4 regions of the Bacillus sp. P4_E1 genome follow, and region 3 is predicted to be linked to each of the others. Evidence: riboswitches for the same ligand, from Rfam matches in the RefSeq annotation. Region 3 holds a riboswitch; each other region holds the start of a gene.
What was found. A riboswitch is a leader RNA that binds a small molecule or an ion and turns the genes downstream of it on or off. The one in region 3 is predicted to bind S-adenosylmethionine.
Positions count from the first base shown of each region.

Region 1: another riboswitch for S-adenosylmethionine. It lies ahead of AC1DS7_RS23670 (MetQ/NlpA family ABC transporter substrate-binding protein); the one in region 3 lies ahead of mtnK (S-methyl-5-thioribose kinase).
Region 2: another riboswitch for S-adenosylmethionine. It lies ahead of AC1DS7_RS15040 (methionine ABC transporter ATP-binding protein); the one in region 3 lies ahead of mtnK (S-methyl-5-thioribose kinase).
Region 4: another riboswitch for S-adenosylmethionine. It lies ahead of AC1DS7_RS02765 (bifunctional O-acetylhomoserine aminocarboxypropyltransferase/cysteine synthase); the one in region 3 lies ahead of mtnK (S-methyl-5-thioribose kinase).

Region 1 covers NZ_JBFUIV010000021.1:74,672-76,875, forward strand. The annotation lists gene AC1DS7_RS23665 (NAD(P)-dependent alcohol dehydrogenase) at 1-636, shown strand, start outside; SAM riboswitch class I at 717-830, shown strand; gene AC1DS7_RS23670 (MetQ/NlpA family ABC transporter substrate-binding protein) at 916-1,728, shown strand; gene AC1DS7_RS23675 (methionine ABC transporter ATP-binding protein) at 1,741-2,204, shown strand, end outside.
Region 2 covers NZ_JBFUIV010000009.1:205,382-207,585, reverse strand. The annotation lists gene AC1DS7_RS15045 (cysteine hydrolase family protein) at 13-558, opposite strand; SAM riboswitch class I at 800-904, shown strand; gene AC1DS7_RS15040 (methionine ABC transporter ATP-binding protein) at 1,030-2,049, shown strand; gene AC1DS7_RS15035 (methionine ABC transporter permease) at 2,039-2,204, shown strand, end outside.
Region 3 covers NZ_JBFUIV010000012.1:10,385-12,588, forward strand. The annotation lists gene mtnA (S-methyl-5-thioribose-1-phosphate isomerase) at 1-217, opposite strand, end outside; gene mtnK (S-methyl-5-thioribose kinase) at 214-1,392, opposite strand; SAM riboswitch class I at 1,481-1,621, opposite strand; gene AC1DS7_RS17355 (carbon-nitrogen family hydrolase) at 1,693-2,204, opposite strand, start outside.
Region 4 covers NZ_JBFUIV010000002.1:117,551-119,754, reverse strand. The annotation lists gene AC1DS7_RS02765 (bifunctional O-acetylhomoserine aminocarboxypropyltransferase/cysteine synthase) at 1-822, opposite strand, end outside; SAM riboswitch class I at 914-1,018, opposite strand; gene AC1DS7_RS02760 (chloride channel protein) at 1,338-2,204, shown strand, end outside.

The sequences.
Region 1 (2,204 bases), on a different contig from region 3:
AAAAAAGGTGATCCAATTTTTGCATTAACAGAACTAAACCTCGGTGGTTATGCCGAGTACACATGCGTACATGAAAGTGGATTAATAACATTAAAACCTACCAATGTGACGTATGAAGAAGCGGCAGTTATTCCTTTTGGTGGAACTTCAGCATTACATTTCCTGAGAAAGGGCCGTATAAAAAAAGGGCAACAAGTGCTCATATATGGTGCCTCCGGATCAGTAGGAACAGCTGCTGTACAACTTGCTAAATATTTCGGCGCGACCGTTACGGCTGTTTGTAGTAATTCAAATTTTGAACTCGTGCAATCTTTAGGAGCTGATAAAGTAATTGATTATACGAAAGAAGATTTTACTAAGCAAGGCAAATGCTACGATATTATATTTGATGCAGTTGGGAAGTATAAAAAATCCCTTTGTACAAATACATTAACACCCAATGGAAAATATGTATCTGTTAATGGAATGATGGCCAAGGTAAGTAAAGAGGATATGATTCTATTAAAAAAACTAGTCGAAACGGAAAAACTAAAGCCCGTTATTGATAGAACTTACCGATTAGAAGAAATTGCTGAAGCTCATATGTATGTGGAAAAGGGACATAAAAAAGGGAACGTTTCGATTACCTTAAAATAAAATATATTCAGAAAATAATATTGACAATTCTTTTTGTAAGATTTACTATTAGTACCATATTTAAAAACTACATACACATACTCTTATCAAGAGTGGCGGAGGGACTGGCCCGATGATGCCCGGCAACCGAGCTTAGAACGTATAAGCTAAGGTGCTAATTCCTGCAGAACGATTTTCGTTTTGGAAGATAAGAGAGGAACCTATTTCGTCTATTCGGCACCTCTCTTATTTTTGAGAGGTGCTTTTTATTTTGGAACGTATATTAAGGGGGAATTATAGATGAAAAAGGTGTTATTAAGTATTGTAAGTGGAGCGGTATTATTGTTAGGTGCATGTGGTGCTAATTCTGATAAAGAGGTAAAAGCATTAGATGAGAAAAAGATTACTGTCGGCGTAACGGGTGGACCGCATGAACAAATTTTTGAAAAGGTAAAAGAAGTGGCAGCAAAAGATGGTCTCGAAATTGATGTAAAGGTATTTAATGATTATGTAGCGCCAAACGTATCTTTAGATGAAAAAAGCCTCGATGTAAATAGCTATCAAACTAAATCTTATTTAGACGTATTTAAAGCTGAACGCAACATGAAATTAACTGAAGTATTTTCCACAGTAACATTCCCTATGGGCGTATATTCTAAAGACATAAAAGATGTAAAAGAATTAAAAGAGGGCGATGCAATCGCTGTCCCAAATGATCCAACAAATGAGCTTCGTGCTTTAAAGCTATTTGAAAAAGCAGGTGTTTTAAAGGTTGATCCAAAAGCTACAGAAAAAGCGACTGCTAAAGATGTAATTGAAAACCCGAAAAATTTAAAGATTGTTGAATTAGAGGCATCTCAATTACCAACGCAGCTAGGTGAAGTAAAGGCAGCTGCAATTAATACAAACTTTGCATTAGGTGCAAAATTAAGCCCAGCGAAAGATTCTATTTTCCGCGAAGGAAAAGATTCACCATATGTGAATTGGGTCGTTGTTCGTACTGAAAATAAAGATGATGCTGTTGTTAATAAATTAAAGAAAGCTTATCAATCTAAAGAAGTAAAAGATTTCATTGAGAAAAAATTCGATGGTTCTGTTTTACCGTCTTGGTAGGAGCTGACTATAATGATTGAATTAAAAAACGTCTCCAAAGTATTTACAACAAAAAAAGGGAATGTTAAGGCTCTTAAATCAACTTCCCTTAAAGTAAAAAAGGGCGAAGTATTTGGAATCATCGGATATAGTGGCGCTGGTAAAAGTACATTAATCCGTTGTGTAAATTTATTAGAAAAACCAACGACAGGAGATATCATTGTAAATGAACAAGAGTTAACAACCTTATCGACAAAAGAACTCGCAAAGGCGAGAAAAAAGATCGGCATGATTTTTCAAGGATTCAATTTACTTAAAACCGTTACCGTTTATGAAAATATCGCACTACCCTTACGTCTATCTGGTCTTCCCAAAAATGAAATTGAAAAAAGGGTAGAAAAGTATTTACGCATTGTTGATCTCTTTAATAAAAAAGATGCCTACCCAAGTGAATTATCTGGTGGTCAAAAACAACGTGTAGCGATCGCTCGCGCACT
Region 2 (2,204 bases), on a different contig from region 3:
AGGAGTGTTTTTTTAGGTCGCTAAAAACTCTTCTGTACTCATTATATTTGCGTATACTCCATTTAAACTCGCCAAAATTGTATTATGAATATAAACAGCTGGTATAGTAGCATTCTTAAATGAAAGATCTTTTGTAGCACAAGCATCGTGTATTACGGTACAGTGAAGGCCAAAATCAAAAGCAGCTCTTACTGTAGCATCAATACACATATGGGTCATCATCCCGCATATTACGACGTGCTCAATTCCTGAACGTTGTAATTGTTCTAGAAGATCAGTTTCTCGGAAGCTATTTGGATAATGTTTAAGGATAACGGTTTCCTCTCTAAGTGGACGGACATTTTCGTGAATATGGACACCTTCTGTATTGGGTAGGAAAAAAGTAGCGCTATCTTTTATAGCTACATGTTGGATATGAAAAATAGGTTCGTTTCTTATTCTAAAATGTTGTAGTAGCTGACTAGCATATTCACTTGCTTCTACTGGATTACGTAATTCCATCATTCCGCTTGGAAAATAATCATTTTGAATGTCGACGAGCAAAAGAGCTGTTTTCATATATCTATCTTCCTCCGATTTCATATTCAAATAATGTTATTCAATGAGTAGAGAAGATTCTCCTTTTTAAAAGTATGAGTGAGAAGGATTTTACATAACTTTAAAAATCACTATTGTATTGTTACTTCTTATTTTAAAATTCAAATAGAGAAATAATTAATATTTTTCCGAAAAATGTATTGACTCTCATTATTCTGAGTTCTATAATAAGACTTAATTAAACGACAATTAAATCGATACACTCTTATCCAGAGAGGTGGAGGGACTGGCCCTACGATACCTCAGCAACGGGTTTTTTAATACCGTGCTAACTCCAGCAAGCCTATAAAGGCTTGGAAGATGAGAAGATGTGAATGAGTACATATAAAAGTGCTCTCCTTCTTATCTTTTATTACTGATAAGAAGGAGAGCACTTTTTATTTTACCTCGAAAGCTCTACTTCAAGTTTTACAGCATATAGGAGGGAAGAAAATGATTTCTTTTAACAATGTAAGTAAAGTATATGAATCAGGTGGGCAATCTGTTCATGCGGTTGAGGATGTAACGCTGTCAGTTGAAAAGGGCGAAATTTTTGGCATTATCGGATTTAGTGGTGCTGGAAAGAGTACGCTATTACGTTTAGTAAATATGTTAGAAAGACCAACTGCAGGAACAATTTCAATAGATGATAAAGATATTACATCATTATCGGCGAAAGAATTACGGAAACTAAGACAAAGAATTGGGATGATTTTCCAAAGTTTTAATCTATTTAATTCAAGAACGGTGTTTGGGAACATTGCTTATCCATTAAGGTTAGCGAAATTGCCGAAGAATGAGATAAAAGAAAGAGTGAATGAACTACTAAAATTTGTTGGTTTAGAAGATAAAGCGAACTATTATCCAGAACAGTTATCAGGTGGACAAAAGCAGCGTGTTGGGATTGCAAGAGCACTTGCGACATCACCGGATATTCTCATATGTGATGAGGCAACATCAGCTTTAGATCCGGAAACAACAACAGAAATCTTAAATTTATTAAAGAAAGTAAATAGAGAGTACAATTTAACGATCCTACTTATTACACATGAAATGCACGTTGTGAAAGAAATTTGTCACCGTGTAGCCGTTATGGAAAAAGGAAAAGTAATTGAGGAAGGAAAACTGTTTGACGTTTTCACACAACCAAAAACAAAGACCACTCAAAATTTTGTACGCTCTGTTATTAATGATCACTTACCAGAAAGTGTTCTAGCGAAAATTCAAAACGGAGGTCAGATTTATCGCCTGACTTTTACTGGGGAAGAGACAGGACAGCCTGTACTATCATATATTGCGAAAAACTATAACGTCGATGTAAATGTTCTTTATGGAAATATTATTGAACTCCAAAATGTGCTATTTGGAAATCTTCTTGTAGAACTACAAGGTGAACAGAAAGAAATTCAAAAAGCATTACAACATCTAAGACTGCAAGTGCAGCTGAAGGAGGTAGAAGCTCATGCGAGTTGATTGGAGTATATTTTGGCCTCGCATATTAGATGCGACGGGGGATACCCTCTTAATGGTAATTGTAACCCTTATATTTGCTACAATTCTTGGTATACCTCTAGGTTTACTATTGTATGTGACGAGAAAAGGGAATTTTTTAGAAAATAAATGGGTCT
Region 3 (2,204 bases):
CATCGTATTTCTTCGCCGCAAGCGCCAAACCAAACGCAGCTACAATTCCAATTGCAGGCGCTCCTCGTACTTCTAACATAATGATACTTTTCCATACCTCTTCAATATTCGTTAATGTTTTGTATTCAGTGACATGCGGCAACTTTGTTTGATTTAATACTGCAATTGCATCGCCTTTCCAACTTACAGATCTCGGAATAGTAATAATTGTACTCATGCTTTTACGCCTCCAACTGTCTGTTGAAATAATGTTCGAAACAGTTGAATATCAGCACACTTGGCTTCATATTTTATTAGTTCTCTACCTAAGGATAACGCTTGTTTTTTAGCTTGAATTCTATTTTCTTTATTTGCTATCCCATCTAAATCCGCTACATGAGCTAAACCAATTGTTCTACGAATCAGTTCACATCCGGCAAATCCGACGGCATCAGTAAAGATATTTTGCAAAATAATTGGTAACCATTGTTTTTCTTTCGTATATGCTTCTACACCTTCTCCAATCCATAACTTCGTAAAGTTTTCTACAAAATAACTCCATGTCTTTTCTATATGGAAAAATAGTACACTTCTCTTTTCTTCTTCTCTAGATACAGCATTTAATAATAGATTTGCAATAAATTGACCGATATCAAATCCAAATGGACCGTACGTTGCAAATTCTGGATCAATCACTTTCGTTTCAGAAGGTGATGAAAAAATACTACCAGTATGTAAATCACCATGAATAAGCGCTTCTTTTCTCGTTAAAAACTTATATTTATATTGTGCTACTTTTAGTTTTAAAGTTTTGTCACTCCAAAGTTCATCAATCACTGACTGTAAATCTGACTCATAATCATTCGTATCATAATGTCCAAATGGATCCGTAAAAACTAAATCTTCTGTAATTTTACTAAGGTCTGGATTTACAAATGTACCTTCTAATACCCTTTTCTCTTCTGACTGTAAACCGAAATCTGAAGTATAAAACAAAACATGTGCTAGAAAACGACCGATATGCTGGGATAAAAGTGGATATCCTTCTCCATCTATTAATCCTTTTCTTGTAATTGTTAGTCTTGATAAGTCTTCTATTACTGTAACTGCTAACTCTTCATCATGACTGTACACTACTGGAACATAATCTGGCACATACTTCGCAAAAATTTGTAATGCTTTACTTTCAATCGTCGCTCTTTTTATAGACAGTGGCCAGCTCTCACCAACTACTTTCGCATATGGCAGTGCTTGTTTTATTATAATAGACTTCTCTCCATCATCTAATTTGAACACGTAATTTAAATTTCCATCTCCAATTTCATGACAAACTACATTTGCTTTCTTTTCAAAATAACCGTGTTCTTTCGCATATTGTATAGCTGTTGTTTCAGTTAATGAATAATATCCCATCGTCTTCTCCTCCTTTTCATTCAGAGGTTTTTCTAAAATAGAAAAACCCCTTTCCACAAAGAAAGAGGTTTGAAGTTTATCTTCTCCCCTCTTATCTGCCAGAAAGTTTACTTTCTGCTGGAATTAGCACCGTGCCTTTTGGCGTCATAAACGCCCCATTTCACAATGGTATTACGGTCGGTTGCTGGGCTTCATCGGGCCAAATCCCTCCACCTGCTCTTGATAAGAGTTTTATAATTTTTAGAATTTTTAACTTTATGATGAAGACTATACCAAGAATAAAAATCACTTGTCAACATTTTATTTGTATAATTCTGGACGACGATCTGCAAAAACTGGAATTCCTTTACGTACCTCTTTAATTTTCTCGAATTTAAGTTCTCCAAATAAAATTGATTCCTCTTCATTTGCCTCTACCACAACTTCACCCCAAGGATCCACAATTAGAGAATGACCTGCAAACTCATTATTCGGATCCTTTCCTGCTCTATTGCACGCAACAACATAACACTGATTTTCAACTGCTCTCGCCTGTAAAAGCAAACGCCAATGTGCTAAACGTACTAATGGCCATTCTGCTACAACAAATAAAACTTTTGCACCTTTAGCAGTATGAACGCGCATCCACTCTGGAAAACGAATATCATAACAAATTGTACCAGCACACTCTACATCATCTAACTTAAATTCACCTGTTTCATTACCAGCAACTAAATATTTATGTTCATCCATCAGCTGAAATAAATGTACTTTACTATATTCATTGACTAGATTCCCTTCATTGTTTACAACATACATTGTATTTGTAACCC
Region 4 (2,204 bases), on a different contig from region 3:
CATACAGTTTCCGTAGTCTCTTAATAACTGAACGCGTGCTTTCACAATATACGCTGCTGCTCCAAAATTTTGAACATAGCTTACGCCATGATAACTCGGGTCAGGTTCGACAAGCTCAGGGTATTTTCCATTTATCCAATCGAAGTTCCCTCCATCTATTACAATCCCGCCTAGAGAACTTGCATGGCCATCAATATATTTCGTTGTAGAATGGACAATGATATTTGCCCCATGTTCAAACGCCTGGCATAAATAAGGCGTCGCTAATGTATTATCAACGATAAAAGGTACTTCTAATTCTTTTGCTGCTGCTGAAAGTTCTTTGAAATTCAAAACGTTCATTGCTGGATTTCCTAACGACTCTGCATAAACGAGTTTTGTCTTATCATTAGCAAGTGCCGCAATTTCATCTGCCGTTAAATTAGGATTAAAGAACGTAACATCTATGCCCAGCTTTCGCAAACTCACTCCAAATAAATTAAACGTTCCTCCGTAAACAGTTGAAGAACAAAGCAAATGGTCTCCACTACTGCAAATATTTAAAACCGCAAGCATAATGGCTGCCTGCCCAGAAGCTGTTGCAACAGCCCCTACACCGCCTTCTAAATCTGATAACTTCTGCTCAAATGCAGCTAGAGTAGGATTTCCAATACGCGTATATATATATCCTTCTGCCTCTAAATTAAATAGTGCCGCTAAATCATCTGACGTATCGTATTTATACGTTGTACTTTGATAAAGTGGCAAAACACGCGGTTCACCATTTTTTGGCGTATAGCCACCTTGCACACAAATCGTTCCTTTCCCCCATGATTCTCCCATCTCTCATTCTCCTTTCTTTTATGCAAAATAAAAAACTGCCCCTTCCCTGAAAACAAGAAAGGAGCAGTTTGAAAACACGCTCTAAGGTTCTTTCTTATCTCTCAGGATTATTACCTGCAGGATTTGGCACAATTCCGTTATACGGCTGTTGCCAAGGTTTCATCGGGCCTGTCCCTCCACCTTTTCTTGATAAGACTATGCAATTACCGTTGATTTTATAGCAATAATTTCCTAATGTCAAACAGTTTTTCTGAATGTTCCAAATTAAATGTGAGGAATTTAATATAAACAATAAAAGAAATATATTCCATATTCATTTGAAAAAGACCTTTTAAAAACTCCGATCAATATATAGAATTAAATAAGTGGTTTAACCGCGTTCGTTTCAAATTTTCATGAGATTTCAATATATTGAATAAGCCAAACCCTCAAAAAGATACTATATATATTCAATTCATTTCACACTAGCACATTTAATCCTTTCTACATGAAAACTTACATAACGGAGGTACAACATGACAAATAAAAAGGACATGCACTATATACTCGTCCTATATGGCCTTCTTTTAGGCTCTATAGTAGGAGCCACGGTCTGGTTATTTTTAGTTACAATAAATATCGGAATTCACTTTATTTGGGGATACTTACCTACTATTTTCTCTTCTCCCCCTTATTACACCATTTGTGTAACAATCATCGGTGGTATCCTCGTTGGTTTCACACAAAAATACTTCGGTACATATCCACGTCTTATGCCGGAAGTGATGGTTGAATATAAAAAAACAGGTAGAATTGAATACCGTTTTGTACATAAAGCTACTTTAACTGCGATTATCGTTTTAATATTTGGAGCTAGTTTAGGACCAGAAGCTGCACTTGTTGGAATTATCGGTGGACTTTGTACATGGGTAGGAGATCGCTTTAATTTTGCTTTAAAGGGAATGAATGAACTAACAGAGGTTGGAATTGGTGCTACTTTAAGTGTAATTTTTAATGCACCATTATTCGGTTACTTAGCTCCGAATGAAAATGAGGGTGAACAAATTAACGAATTTTCTAAAGGAAAAAAAGCAATTGTATATTTAGCTACCACTTTTGCCGGTTTTTCCGTTTACTTATTACTTAGTAAACTCGATAATCGTGGATCCTTTATTGTTGATTTCGGGGAAGGGTCTCTTGCTCTTAATGAATGGGTCGCCTTTCTACCACTTGCTAGCATTGGTGCTATAGTTGGTTTCTTTTATTTCAAATTAGAATTCGCATTAGAGAAATTAATCCACCCCTTCAGGGAATACAAAGTATCACTTGGAATTATAGGCGGTATTTTATTAGGAGTTACAGGAACTTTTCTCCCGTACACGTTATTTTCAGGGGAACATCAA